DNA from 2 places in the Agromyces sp. NPDC058136 genome. Region 2 is predicted to be linked to the other one. Evidence: predicted binding sites of a transcription regulator. Region 2 holds the regulator's gene; the other holds the start of a gene.
The links. Region 2 encodes HrcA, which represses chaperone genes, less so after heat shock. Its sites were predicted from a motif close to TTNGCACTCGNNNNNNNCGAGTGCNAA; they were not measured.
Positions count from the first base shown of each region.

Region 1: groES (co-chaperone GroES) is a predicted target of HrcA. The motif match lies at 3,215-3,241, and genes of this name have one in related genera.

Region 1 is NZ_JBHVUA010000001.1:909,713-916,813, forward strand. It holds gene ACFVTX_RS04250 (ABC transporter substrate-binding protein) at 248-1,552, opposite strand; gene rarD (EamA family transporter RarD) at 1,772-2,722, opposite strand; gene groES (co-chaperone GroES) at 2,828-3,124, opposite strand; gene ACFVTX_RS04265 (SAM-dependent methyltransferase) at 3,340-4,527, shown strand; gene ACFVTX_RS04270 (hypothetical protein) at 4,545-5,114, opposite strand; gene ACFVTX_RS04275 (DUF4190 domain-containing protein) at 5,122-5,823, opposite strand; gene ACFVTX_RS04280 (DUF4190 domain-containing protein) at 5,864-6,298, opposite strand; gene tsaD (tRNA (adenosine(37)-N6)-threonylcarbamoyltransferase complex transferase subunit TsaD) at 6,438-7,101, opposite strand, start outside.
Region 2 is NZ_JBHVUA010000006.1:82,038-89,138, forward strand. It holds gene ybeY (rRNA maturation RNase YbeY) at 1-289, opposite strand, end outside; gene ACFVTX_RS16180 (PhoH family protein) at 286-1,305, opposite strand; gene ACFVTX_RS16185 (HIT domain-containing protein) at 1,373-1,735, opposite strand; gene ACFVTX_RS16190 (16S rRNA (uracil(1498)-N(3))-methyltransferase) at 1,760-2,494, opposite strand; gene dnaJ (molecular chaperone DnaJ) at 2,508-3,608, opposite strand; gene hrcA (heat-inducible transcriptional repressor HrcA) at 3,660-4,682, opposite strand; gene ACFVTX_RS16205 (DUF4870 domain-containing protein) at 4,861-5,277, shown strand; gene ACFVTX_RS16210 (DUF4870 domain-containing protein) at 5,399-5,779, shown strand; gene hemW (radical SAM family heme chaperone HemW) at 5,780-7,006, opposite strand; gene ACFVTX_RS16220 (DUF1990 family protein) at 7,009-7,101, opposite strand, start outside.

The DNA.
Region 1 (7,101 bases), on a different contig from region 2:
CTGAACGAGGCACGCCGTACCCGCTGTCGGCGCCGTGGTACGCCCCCCCAGGCCGCGAGACCGCGCTCGCCCGCTCTGCCCGCCCCCGTCCCGCCCCGCACCGCCCAGCCCTGGCCCGCCCACGGGCTTGCCACAGGGCACAGCAGCCCGCCAGACGGTGCAGCACCCACGACCCGGGGCAACAAACTCCCGGGCATACGGAAAGGGCCCCGGCCGAAGCCGGGGCCCTTCACGTCAAGCGCTTGGATCAGCCGTCGCCGATGCGCTCATAGGTGTTGTCGTCGAGGTACTGGAAGATACCGATCGTCGCCTCGGTGGGGTCGCCGTTCTCGTCGAACGTGATCGGACCGGACGGGCCGTCGTAGTCGATCTGCTGACCCTCGGCGAGGAGCGCGATGCCCTCTTCGTACGTGGTGACCTTCTCGCCGTTGCCGATGCCGCCCGAGACCTGCTGGAGGTACTTGGCGATCTCTGCACCGTCGGTGCTGTTGGCCGCGTAGGCCGCCAGCGCGAGCAGCACCACGGCGTCGTAGGACTCGGCCGCGTAGCTGTAGTCGGTCAGGTCGGGGTCGATGCCGAGCAGGCGGTCGGTGAAGTCACCGAGCGTGCCCGTGTCGAGACCCGGCAGCGTGCCCTTCGAGCCGGCCACGAGGCCCGGAGCGAAGTCGGCGCTGTAGTCGGACAGGTTGCCGTCGACGAAGTACAGCTGGTCGCCGGGGTAGCCCGAGCCGACCAGGGCCGGCGTGATGATCTTGGCCTGGTCGAACGTGACCAGCGCGATCGCGTCGGGGTTGGCCGCCGTGACCTCGGCGATCTGCGCGTCGAAGCTCGAGTCGCCCTCGTTGAAGAGCGCCTCGGCGACGACCTCGCCACCGGCCGCCTCGAAGGCGTCCTTGGTGAACTGCGCGAGACCGGTGCCGTACGAGTCGTTCAGCACGATGAGGCCGAGCGTCGCGTTGCCGTCTTCGGCGATCAGGTTGCCGAGCACCTCGCCCTGCAGCACGTCGGACGGAGCCGTGCGCCAGTACAGGCCGTTGTCGTTGTAGTCGGTGAAGTCGGCCGAGGTGTTCGCGGGCGAGAACTGGATGACGCCCGCAGCCACGATCTGGTCGATGACGGTCTTCGAGACGCCCGACGATGCGGCGCCGATGATGGCCGAGACGTCCTGCGAGAGGAGGTCGGTCACCGAGACGGTCGCGGTGTCGGTCGTGGTGTCGCCCGAGTCGCGGTAGACGACCTCGACGGCGAGGCCCGAGTCGACCGCGTTGACGTCGTCGGCACCGAGCTGGACGCCGGCCTCTTCGGGCGGGCCGAGGAACGCGAGCGCACCACTCTGCGGGAGGATCGTTCCGAGCTTGAGCGCGAGGTCGCGCTCTCCCTCGGCGATGGGCAGGGCGTCGCCGGCGTCCGCTGCCGGTTCTTCGGATTCGGCGGGGGCCGGGGTACCCGTGCTGCACGCGGTGAGGAGAAGGGCACTGACGCCGGCGATGGCGATGCCCGTCCAGGCTGCGCGAGCCGAGCGCGTGGCCGAGGCCTTCGCGAAAACGCTCATGTTGCTCCTTGGGACTGAAGGAATTGGTACACAATGCAGCGCCGTGGTGACGCCGTTGTCTGACAGTATTCCGGGGCATCCGCAGAAACAAGGGAACCCGGTCACAACCCGGTAACACCCGCCGGATCGTTACCGCTTCGACATTCTGGAGGGGTTCTGCGCACGGAATCCGCGTCATCCGGCGTCATCGTGCGCGGAATCCGCACACTCGCCGACGACTCAGACCGGCTCGGCGACCACCCGTTTGGGGGCCTTGCGGGCGTTGCGCAGCATGTCCACGGTGAGCACCGCGAGGGCGGCCCACACGAGGGCGAAGCCGATCCAGCGCTCGAGCGGCATCGGCTCGCCGAGCACCACGACGCCCACGAGGAACTGGATGAACGGCGCGAAGTACTGGATGAACCCCATGTAGATGAGCGGGAGCCGTCGCGACGCGGCCGCGAAGAGGAGGAGCGGCACCGCCGTCACGGCACCGGCGCAGAGCAGGAGCACCGTGTGCCAGGCCCCCTCCGTGCCCATCGTGAGCCCGGTCGTCGCGGCGACCCACCACAGTTGTACGGCGGCGAGCGGCGCGAGCCAGAGGGTCTCGAGCGTGAGCCCCGAGACGGCGTCGACGCGGGCGCCGACGCGCTTCTTGATGAGGCCGTAGAAGCCGAAGGAGAACGCGAGCAGCAGCGCGATCCACGGGAACTGCCCGTGACCGACCGCGAGCACGACGACGGCGCCGATCGAGATGCCGACGGCGACCCACTGCGTCGTGTTCAACCGCTCGCGCAGCACGAGCACCCCGAGGAACACGGTCACGATCGGGTTGATGAAGTAGCCGAGCGAGGCCTCGACGACCTGCCCGGAGGTGGCGGCGAAGACGTAGGTCTGCCAGTTCACGTAGATGAGCGCACCCGCAGCGCCCATCGTGAACAGCACCCGCCGATCGCGCAGCAGCGCGAGGAAGGCGTCCCAGCCGCGCGTCACGGTGATGAGGAGGGCGCAGAAGACGAGGGAGAGCAGGATGCGCCAGGCGACGATCTCGAGCGAGCCGGTCGGCGCGAGCGCGATGAAGTAGATGGGGAGGAAGCCCCAGAGCACGTAGGAGGAGATCGCGTACCCGAGCCCGGCCCGGTTGATGCCCGAAGGCGACGAGACGTCAGGGCTTGCGGGGCTGGGATTCACCGATACAGACTACGCCCGCGCGCCCCGGCGGCCAACGCCCCCGTGCGGACATGCAGAACGGCCCGGAGGCGAGGCCTCCGGGCCGTTCTGAAAGGTTCGTGTCGCTCAGCGAACGACGACCGCGAGCACGTCGCGAGCCGAGAGGACGAGGAAGTCCTCGCCGCCGAACTTGACCTCGGTGCCACCGTACTTCGAGTAGATCACCTTGTCGCCGACGGCGACGTCGAGCGGCACGCGGTTGCCGTTGTCGTCGATGCGGCCGGGGCCCACGGCCACGACCTCGCCCTCCTGGGGCTTCTCCTTGGCGGTGTCGGGGATCACGAGGCCCGACGCGGTGGTCTGCTCGGCCTCGACCTGCTTGATGACGATGCGATCCTCGAGCGGCTTGATGGAAACCGACACGGTTGCCCCTATCTCTCTGATGAAATACTGTCTTGCGAAGACTGGTTAGCAGCCTCTGAGTGAGAGTGCTAAGCCGAGTCTAGGCGCGTTTTGGCACTCGTGCAACGTGAGTGCCAGTCCGTTCACGGGCGGCGAACACCAGAGGCGGATGCCTCGTGCCGCCGCCGCTCGACGGCCGCCCACGCGTCCGTGCGCGGCGGTGCTAGCGTGGCCGGGTGGAACGCTCAGAGCTCGTCGAACTCCTCTCGCCCGAGGGGCTGCGCCTCCTCGACGGCCTCCCCGAATGGGACTCGAAGGCCGACATCGTGAAGACCGTCGCCGCGCTCCGCAAGCAGGGGCATCCCGCGTCCCTCGTCGCGACGGTGCTGAGCCAGGCGAAGCTGCGCGCCAAGGCCGGCGCCAAGTTCGGCCCGTTCGCCGCCCGCATGCTCTTCACCGAAGCGGGTCTCGAACAGGCGACCCGGCTCCAGGTCGCCGCGCTCCACGCGGGCCGGTTCTCGCGCGCCGGAGTGCGGCACGTCGCCGACCTCGGCTGCGGCATCGGCGGCGACGCGCTCGCGATGGCGGCGATCGACCTCGAGGTCACCGCGGCCGACGCCGACGAGGTCACCGCCGCGATCGCCGCGTACAACCTCACGCCGTTCCCGCAGGCGCGCGTGCTGCACGAGCGCGCCGAGGACGTCGCGCTCGGCGGCATCGGCGGTATCTGGCTCGATCCGGCGCGGCGCACCACCGCGGGCGGCACCACGACGCGCATCGCGGATGCCTCGGCGTACTCGCCGAGCCTCGACTTCGCCTTCGGCCTCGCCGACCGGTTCCCCGTCGGCGTGAAGCTCGGCCCGGGCACCGACCGCGACGTGATCCCCGCGGGCGCCGAGGCGCAGTGGGTGTCGATCGACGGCGACGTGGTCGAGCTCGGCGTCTGGCTCGGCGCGCTCGCGCGCCCCGGCGTCGGGCGCTCAGCGCTCGTCGTCCGCGGTGAGGTCGCGCACGAGCTCGCCGCGGCCGCCGACGCACCCGACGCACCCGACGGGCCGCTCGGCGACTACCTGTACGAGCCCGACGGCGCGGTCATCAGAGCACGTCTGATCGGCGACCTCGCCCGCGCGCACGGCGCGTGGATGCTGAGCCCGGGCATCGCGTACCTCACGGCCGACACCGCGTTCGACTCGCCGTTCGCACGGGGGTTCCGAGTGCTCGATCGCCTTCCCGCCGACGAGCGCGGGTTGCGCCAGGCGCTGCTCGCGCGCGGCGTCGGCACGCTCGAGATCAAGAAGCGCGGCGTCGACGTCGACCCCGCAGCGCTCCGCACGCGCCTGAAGCTGAAGGGTACCGAGCACGCGACGGTCGTGCTCACCCGCGAGCAGGGCCGGCACGTGGCGCTGCTCGTCGAGCGCATCTGAGGCGCGTCGACGGCGGCTCAGGTGGGCAGTGCGCCGAAGACGATCGCGTAGTACCCGATCCAGAGCGACGAGAACACGAGCCCGCCGATGCCGGTGCCGATGCCGATGAAGGCCAGCGTGCGACCGTGCTCCTCGCGGCGGAGGCCGAGCACGCCGAACACGATCGCCGCGATCGAGAGAGGAAGCATCCATCCGACGAACAGCGACGCGGTCGAGCCGATGATGCCCGTGACCGCGGCGACCCAGCTGTAGACGCGGCGCTGCTGCGCTTCCTCGACGACCTCGTACGGGTCGTACTCGGGTCGGTGCACCACGAGCAGCTGGCCGGTCGAGATGCGGCGGAGCTGCCCGGTGTCGACGGGGACGTCGAACTCGCGGACGGCGGGGTCGGCGCGCAGCGTCGGCTCGGCGGGCCGGTACGGGGCCAGGGGGTCGTCGGCCGGATCGACCTCGGGACCGTCGGATTCGGGACCGGCGGATTCGGGCACGTCGGGTTCGGGCACGTCGAGTTCGGGCCCGTCGGATTCGGGCCCGGAACGGCGGTCGGGGGCCTCGCCCTCAGGCGAGACCCCCGCTCGGTCGTTCATGTCGTGCTCAGTAGACGTCGTAGCTGTAGGGGGCGCTCGCGAAGAGCAGCGCCCACAGCACGATCGAGAGCAGGCCCAGGGCGATGCCGATGAAGCCGAGGATGATGCCCGTCAGCCACATGCCCTTCGCCGCGGGCTCCTTGCGCTTGCCGATGAAGCCGAGCACCACGGCCGCGGCCGGGATGAACAGCTGCATGATGCCGCCGACGAACGGGATCCACACGACGGCGAAGCCGCCGACGATGCCGAGGACGCCCGCGACCAGCGAGATGATGCTGTACACCGGCGAGGGCTTGCTCGGCGCAGTGCCGTACGCGCCGTAGCCCGGCTGCGCCGGAGCGCCGTACCCGGGCTGCGCCGGAGCGCCGTACCCGGGCTGCGCCGGAGCGCCGTACCCAGGCTGCGCGGGAGCGCCGTATGCGGGCTGTGCCGGAGCGCCGTATGCGGGCGGCGGAGGCGGCGTCGCCGCTCCGTAGCCTGCGGCGGGCGCGCCGTACGCGGGCGGGGCCGGAGGCGCCGGCGGAGCGGGCGGTGCCGGCGGAGCAGTCGGCGGCACGGGGGCAGCCGGAGGCTCGGGCACCGACGGGACCTCGGGAGTCGAGGCCTCGGGCGCTGCGGCGACCGATTCGGGCTCGCCGCCGACCGGCGCGTCGGGAGCGGCGGCCTCGGCCGCGCCCTCGACCTCGTCGGGAGTGTTCGGATCAGTCATCGGGACATCCTCAATCTGCTCGTGCGGGCGTCGACGCGGCTCAGTACGTGCTGTAGCTCGACGAGAAGCCGCCGGCCGCCGCGAGGCCGATGATCGCGATGATCCAGATCAGGCCGACGACGAGGCCGATGTAGCCGAGCACGAGGCCGGCGATCGCGAGGCCACGGCCCTGCTCGCCCGTCTTCTTGATCTGGCTGAGCGCGATGTGACCGGTGATGACGGCGACGAGCGAGATGAAGAACGCCGACACGAGCGAGACGATCGCGAGCACGTTGGTCTTCGAGGAGGCCGGCGCGGCGTACGCGGGAGCCGCGTAGGCGGGAGCGGCGGGCGCCTGCGGTGCACCGTACGCGGGAGCGGCCGGAGCGGCCGGAGCTGCGGGAGCGGCCGGAGCCGCCGGGGGCACGGCCGGAGCTGCCGGGGGCACGGGCGGAACGGCGCCGGCGGGCTGCTCGGGAAGGTTCGGGTCGGTCACGGTGGTTCCCCTCAGAATGCTGTGTGATCGCGGCCCCTCGGGATGAGGGGACGCACGGGGTACGTCGGAAGGACGTTTGTACCCCGCTGATTTCTCCTCACACTATCGCGAGGAGGGCCGCCTGCACAGGATTCAGGCGTCAGATGACCTGGATGTCGGTGACCGGGAGGGTCGAGTCGGCACCGAAGTCGAGCGACGACGGCGCGTGCCCGTTCATGACGAGCTGCGCCCCGAGCGCCGCGATCATCGCCCCGTTGTCGGTGCAGAGCGAGAGCGGCGGGATGCGCAGCGCGACCCCGGCCGCGGCCGCGCGCTCGGCGGCCACCTCGCGCAGGCGGGCGTTCGCGATGACGCCGCCGCCGAGCAGCAGACGGGGCACGCCGAGCTCGGTGCATGCGGCGATCGCCTTCGAGACGAGGACGTCGACGACCGCCTCGCGGAAGCTCGCGGCGACGTCGGCGACCGGCACCGGCTCGCCCGCCGCCTCGCGCTGCTCCACCCACCGCGCGACGGCGGTCTTGAGCCCCGAGAAGCTGAAGTCGTAGCGGTGCTCGACCAGGTCTTTCGGGCGGGTGAGCCCGCGCGGGAACCGGATCGCCGCAGGGTTCCCGCCGACGGCGGCCCGGTCGATCTCGGGGCCGCCCGGGTAGGGCAGGCCGAGCACGCGGGCGACCTTGTCGAAGGCCTCCCCCGCGGCGTCGTCGATGGTCTCGCCGAGCAGTTCGACGTCGGAGACGAGGTCGCGGACGAGCAGCAGCGAGGTGTGCCCGCCCGAGACGAGCAGCGCGATCGTGGGGGTCTCG
Region 2 (7,101 bases):
ACTCGGCGACCTGCGGGCAGAGCACGATGTCGCCGAGGAGCCCCGGCGGGGTCGGCGTCTCTTCGGTGCCGGGCCGCAGTTCGTCCATCGGGAAGCTCAGCACGTCGGTCGGGCCGGGCTCGTCCATCCACTGGACGTGGAGCTGCTCCATCGCGCCCTCATCGACGAGCACGATCGCGAGTTCGGCGTCGCGGTGCACGTGCATCGCGTCGAGCGCGTAGACCGCGAGCCGCTGGATCGCGGCCTCGTCGACCTCGATCGCGGATTCGTTGTTGATCTCGATGCTCAAGACGTGCCCCTTCTCGGCAGGTGGTCGCGGGGACCGGCGTGTCCGCGCCGCTCGGCGCGGTTCGCGAACTCGCGGGCCTCGGCGCGCTCGAAGCGCTGGGCCTGCTGCCGCTGGTCGAACTCGGTGTAGGCGTCGACGATGCGGCCGACGAGGGTGTGGCGGACGACGTCGTCGCTCGTGAGCCGGGCGAAGTGGATGTCGTCGATGCGGTCGAGGATGCGGGTCACGAGCCGCAGGCCCGACGCCCCGCCAGGCAGGTCGACCTGGGTGACGTCGCCGGTGACGACCATCTTCGAGCCGAACCCGAGGCGGGTCAGGAACATCTTCATCTGCTCGGGCGTCGTGTTCTGCGCCTCGTCGAGCACGACGAACGAGTCGTTGAGCGTGCGGCCGCGCATGTACGCGAGCGGGGCGACCTCGACCGTGCCGGCTGCGAGGAGCTTCGGCACCAATTCCGGGTCCATCATCTCGTTGAGCGCGTCGTAGAGCGGGCGCAGGTACGGGTCGATCTTGTCGGTCAGGGTGCCGGGCAGGAACCCGAGCCGCTCCCCCGCCTCGACGGCGGGGCGGGTGAGGATGATGCGGCTGACCTCTTTGCGCTGCAGCGCCTGCACGGCCTTCGCCATGGCGAGATACGTCTTTCCGGTGCCGGCGGGGCCGATGCCGAAGACGATGGTGTGCTCGTCGATCGCGTCGACGTAGGCGCGCTGGCCCTCGGTCTTCGGCCGGATCGTCTTGCCGCGGCTGGAGACGATGACCTGGCCGAGCAGTTCGGACGGCTTCGCGTCGGGATCGGCGTCGAGCATGCGGGCTGAGCTCCTCACTTCGGTCGGGGTCGGGTCCTGGTCGTTGCGGACGAGTTCGAGCAGCTCCTCGATGAGGCGGCGCACCGTGCGGCGCGCCTCGGCCTCGCCGCGGATCGAGATCTCGTTGCCGCGCACGTGCACCTCGACCCCGGGGTACTCGCGCTGGATGGTCGTGAGCAGTCGGTCCTGCGGGCCGAGCAGTCGCACCATCGCCACCCCGTCGATGCGGAGGCGCTCTTCGTCGGCGCCCGTCTCGGGCGCATCGGCGTCGATCGGTTCAGGCTCCGGCAAGCGTGCCCTCCTCGAGGCCGCCGGCCAGGACGTGCGCGTGCACGTGGAAGACGGTCTGACCGGCGGATGCCCCGGTGTTGAACACGAGCCGGAACTCGCCGTCGGCCAGCTCGGCCGCGATGCCCTGCGCGACCGCGACGAGCTCGGCGAGCAGCGCCGGGTCGCCCGCGGCGAGCTCGACGACGTCGCGGTAGCCGGCCGTCTTCGTCGTGACGACGACGTGCACGGGAGCCTTCGGCGCGATGTCGTGGAACGCGATGACCCGGTCGGTCTCGGCGACGATGCGGGCGGGGATCTCGCGCGCGACGATGCGTTCGAAGACGGTCGGTTCAGCGGGCGAGTCGGTCATCTGTCCATCGTAGCGAGCGATCGGCTACCACCGCCCGAGCGCCGCGTTCAGCACGGCGATCGCGGCGGGACCTGCGGTCGAGGTGCGCAGCACCGAGGCACCGAGGCGCACGCGCTCGGCGCCGGCCGCCTCGAGCTTCGCGAGCTCTTCGGGGGCGATGCCGCCCTCGGGGCCGACGACGAGCGCGAGGTCGCGCCCGTCGGGGCGGAGCTCGGAGAGCGGGGTCGTCGCGCTCGGCTCGAGCAGCAGCACGCGCGCACCGTCGAGGCGCGCGGGGAGCTGCGCCGTCGTCGCGACGGGCGCGACCTCGGGCAGCCACGAGCGGATCGACTGCTTGACGGCTTCGCGCACGATGGTCGCCCAGCGTGCCCGGCCCTTCTCGGCCTTCGGGCCCTCCCAGCGGGAGACCGACCGCGCGGCCGCCCACGGGATCACCGCGTCGACTCCGAGTTCGGTCGCCGCCTGCACGGCGAGCTCGTCGCGGTCGCCCTTCGCGAGCGCCTGCACGAGGATGAGCGACACCTCGGGCCGCTCCTCGACGAGCACCTCGTCGGCGAGCAGGGTGAGGGCGCGCGGCTCGGTCGCGACGACCTGCCCGCGCACCACGACGCCGCGTCCGTCGCCGATGGAGATCCGCTCGCCCGGGCGCACCCGGGCCACCGTCACCGCGTGACGCGCCTCATCGCCCGCGAGCCGGAGTTCGGCGCCCGGCGCGAGGGTCCCGAGGTCGAGCGACTCGTCGAGGTAGAGGCTGCTCACCGTGGCCTCCGGCTCAGCCGAGGAACCGGTCGCGGAGTCGCGCGAACAGCCCCTGCTGGAAGTGGCTCAGTTCGGGCGCAGGCGACTTCTTCGATGCGGCGAACTGCGAGATGAGGTCGCGCTCCTTCGACGAGAGCTTCGTCGGGGTGACGACCTGCACGCCGATCTTGAGATCGCCGCGGCCGTTGCCGCGCAGGCGCGTCACGCCGCGGTCGCGGACGGTGAGGATCTCGCCGCTCTGCACGCCCGCCTTCACCTCGACCTCGACGTCGCCGTCGAGCGCGGGGATCGTGGCGGTCGTGCCGAGGATCGCGTCGGCCATCGCGACCTCGAGAGTCGCGAGCAGGTCGTCGCCGTTGCGACTGAAGACGTCGTGGTTCTTGACCTTCATCTCGAGGTAGAGATCGCCGTTCGGGCCGCCCGCGGGGCCGGCCTCGCCGGAGCCGGGCATCTGCAGACGCACCCCGGTGTCGACGCCCGCGGGGATGTCGACGGGCACCGTGCGACGCGCGCGGACGCGCCCCTGCCCCTGGCAGGTGACGCACGGCGTCGCGATGATCGTGCCGTAGCCGCGGCAGGTGCCGCACGGGCTCGAGGTCATCACGTTGCCGAGCAGCGAACGCACCTGGCGCTGGATCTGCCCGCTGCCGTGGCAGATGTCGCAGGTGACCGGCGAGGTGCCGGGCGCGCAGCACGAACCCTGACAGGTCTCGCAGCGGACAGCCGTGTCGACCTCGATGTCGCGGTGGGTGCCGAAGATCACCTCGTCGAGGCCGACCTCGACGCGGATCAGCGCGTCCTGTCCGCGCTCGCGGCGCGACCGCGGCCCCCGGCTCTGCTGGCCGGCGCCGAAGAAGGTCTCGAAGATGTCGCCGAAGCCCCCGAAGTTCTGGCCGCCGAAGCCGCCTCCCTGACCGCCGAGGTCGTACTGCTGACGCTGCTTCGGGTCGGAGAGCACGTCGTACGCGTGCGTCACCTCTTTGAATCGCTCGGATGCCTCCGCACCGGGGTTCACGTCGGGGTGGAGTTCGCGAGCGAGGCGACGGTACGCCTTCTTGATCTCGTCGGGCGTCGCTTCGCGCGAGACACCGAGGACCTCGTAGTGGTCGGCCACGGAGGGCTTGTCCTTTCGATTGCGGATGCCCGTCGGACGGCGGGCGGAAGGTCAGCTCTCGCCGAGCGTGCGGGAGAGGTAGCGGGCGACCGCGCGGACCGCGGCCATGCTGTTGGAGTAGTCCATACGGGTGGGCCCGACGATGCCGAGACGCGAGACGTCGCGACCGGGGATCTCGAAGGCGCTCGTGACGATCGAGGTCTCGCCGAGCCCGAACGAGGCGTTCTCTCGGCCGATGCGCACCGCGACGGCGTGCTCGTCGCCCGACATCTCGCCGAACAGCTTCAGCAGCACGACCTGCTCTTCGATGGCCTCGATCACGCCGAGGATGGAGCCGGCGAAGTCCTGCTCGGTACGCACGAGATTCGCCGCGCCCGCGACGACGAGCCGATCGCTGCGCTGCACCCGTGCCTGCTCGGCGAGGGTCGCGGCGAGCGTGTGCAGCACCGCGGCGTGCCGCGGATCGACGGCGTCGATCTCGCCCGAGAGCCGCCCCGTGGCCTCCGTCATGGTGGCGCCGGCGACGAGCTCGTTCAATCGCTGCCGCAGCTCGGCGAGCGTCGACTCGTCGACCGGCTGTTCGAGCTCGGCGAGCCGCTGCTCGACCTGGCCAGAATCGGCGATGAGGATGCACAGCACCCGGTTCGGCGCGAGCGAGACGAGCTCGACGTGGCGCACGCGGGCGCCGGCGAAGCTCGGATACTGGACCACGGCGAGCTGCTTCGTCAGCTGCGAGATGAGCCGGACGGTGCGCGCGAGGAGTTCGTCGAGATCGCTCGACTCGCCGAGGAAGGTCTCGATCGCCTGGCGCTGCGCCGAGCTCAGGGGACGCACCTCGGTCAGCTGGTCGACGAAGACGCGGTACCCCTTGTCGGTCGGGATGCGCCCCGAGGAGGTGTGCGGAGCCGCGATCAGCTCTTCTTCTTCGAGCAGGGCCATGTCGTTGCGGATCGTCGCGGCGGAGACGCCGAAGGCGTGCCGTTCGACGATCGTCTTGGAGCCGACGGGTTCGCGCGACGCCACGTAGTCCTGCACGATCGCCCGAAGCACCGCGAGACTGCGTTCTGAGGCCATGCCCCGCTCCTTTCCCGACGACTTAGCACTCGATCTGACTGACTGCTAATCATATCGCGACATCCTGCGACCGAGCCGTTGCCGCGGGCGGTTCGCTTCGCTACCGTATGGATGTTCCGCGCGTCGAACCCGACGGCGACCCGCCCCTGCCCCGAACACGAAGCCCGAAAGGCCCGACATGACCGAGCCCAACGCTCAGTACCCCGACCCGAACGCCCAGCCGCAGCAGCCCGCCGGCGCCGCACTCACCCAGGAGCAGGACAACCAGTGGGCCTCCTTCGCCCACCTCGGCGGCATCCTCGGCTTCCTGCCCTCCCTCATCATCTGGCTCGTGTTCAAGGAGCGCGGCCGCCTCACCGACGTCGAGGCGAAGGAGGCCGTGAACTTCCAGATCACCGCCGCGATCGCCTACGTCGCGATCCTCATCGTCAACTCCGTCCTCACCGCCGTCACCTTCGGCTTCTGGGCGCTCATCGGGTGGATCCTCCCGCTCGCCCTCTGGGTCATCGTGATCGTCTTCTCGATCCAGGGCTTCCTCAAGGCGAAGGACGGCAACCACTACCGCTACCCCTTCGCGATCCGCCTCATCAAGTAGCTGATCGCCGAGGCTTCGGCTTCCGAGCGCGCCGCGGGGCTCTTCCCGCGGCGCGCTCTGCTGTGCCAGCATGAACAGTTGAACGAGCCTCGCCTTCGGGCGACCGAGCAAGGAGACCTCAATGTCCGACGCCACCCCGCCTCCCCCGCCGGCGAACCCCTACCAGCAGAGCCAGCCGCTGAGCCCCTCCGACGAGAAGCTCTGGGCCACGCTCATCCACATCGGCGGGGCGATCTTCAACTTCCTGCCCGCGCTCATCGGCTACCTCGTCCTGAAGGACAAGGGCCCCTTCATCCGCGGCCATTCCGCGACGGCGCTGAACTTCCAGCTGACGGTCCTCATCGCGTACGTCGTGAGCGGCCTGCTGATGTTCGTCTTCATCGGCTTCCTGCTCTACCCCGCCGTGTGGGTGCTGAACATCGTCTTCTGCATCATCGCCGCGATCGCCGCGAACAAGGGCGAGCCGTACACGTACCCGCTCGCGATCAAGTTCGTGAGCTGATCAGCTTTCGAGCAGCTGCCTGACGACCGCGTCGGCCAGAAGCCGCCCTCTCCTGGTGAGTGTCAGCACTCCCGAGAGGGCGGCTTTCGCGTCCACCAGTTCGTCGGCGATGAGGGCCGCGACGGCGTGCCGGCCGCCGGTCTGCAGCGAGGAGATCTCGAGTCCCTCGCGGATGCGGGCGCGGAGCAGCACCCGCTCGGTCTCGCGGGTCGGCCCGTCGAGCACCTCGCGCCCCACCGCGGGCGAGACCCCAGCGGCGATGCGGTCGGCGTAGGCCGAGGGATGCTTCGCGTTCCACCAGCGCACCCCGCCGACGTGGCTGTGCGCGCCGGGGCCGACGCCCCACCAGTCGTCGCCCCGCCAGTAGCCGAGGTTGTGGCGGGAGCGCTGCGCCGGGCTCGAAGCCCAGTTGCTCACCTCGTACCACTCGTACCCGGCCGCCGCGAGCTGCTCGTCGACGAACTCGTACATGTCGGCCTCGAGGTCGTCGGAGGGCTCGGCGAGCTCGCCTCGGCGGATCTGCCTGGCGAGCTTCGTGCCCTCCTCGACGATGAGCGCGTAGGCGCTCACGTGGTCGGGGCGCTGCGCGATGACGTGCTCGACGCTCGTGCGCCAGTCGTCGAGCGACTCCCCCGGCGTGCCGTAGATGAGGTCGAGGCTCACCGCGAGCCCCGCGTCGCGCGCCCAGCCCACGACGAGGGGCACCCTCGCCGGGTCGTGCGTACGATCGAGCGCGGCGAGCACGTGCGGGACCGCCGACTGCATGCCGAACGACACCCGGGTGAAGCCGCCCTCGGCGAGCCGAACGAGGTCGTCGGGCCCGACGGAGTCGGGATTCGCCTCGGTCGTGACCTCGGCGCCCGGCGCGAGGCCGAACTCGTCGCGGACCGCGCCGAGCATCGCCACGAGGTCGTCGGCGGGCAGCAGCGTCGGGGTGCCGCCGCCGAAGAAGACCGTCTGCGCTTCCCGGGCGGGCAGCCCGGATGCCTCGAGCACACCCCGTGACATCCGGATCTCGCCGATCGCCTGCGAGGCGTAGTCGCTCTGCTTCGCGCCCCGCAGCTCGTCGGAGGTATAGGTGTTGAAGTCGCAGTAGCCGCAGCGCACCCGGCAGAACGGCACGTGCACGTACACGCCGAAGGCGCGCTCGCCTGCGCCCTCGGCCGCTGTGGGCGGCAGCAGCCCGTCGGCGGGTGCGGGGTCGCCGAGCGGCAGCGCGGCGCCCACGGCTACGCGCCGCTCGCGGGGTGCAGCGCCCGGAGCTCGTCGCGGGTGAGCTCGCGGCGCTGCTTGCGCGTCAACGGCGCGAGCACGCTGCGCGC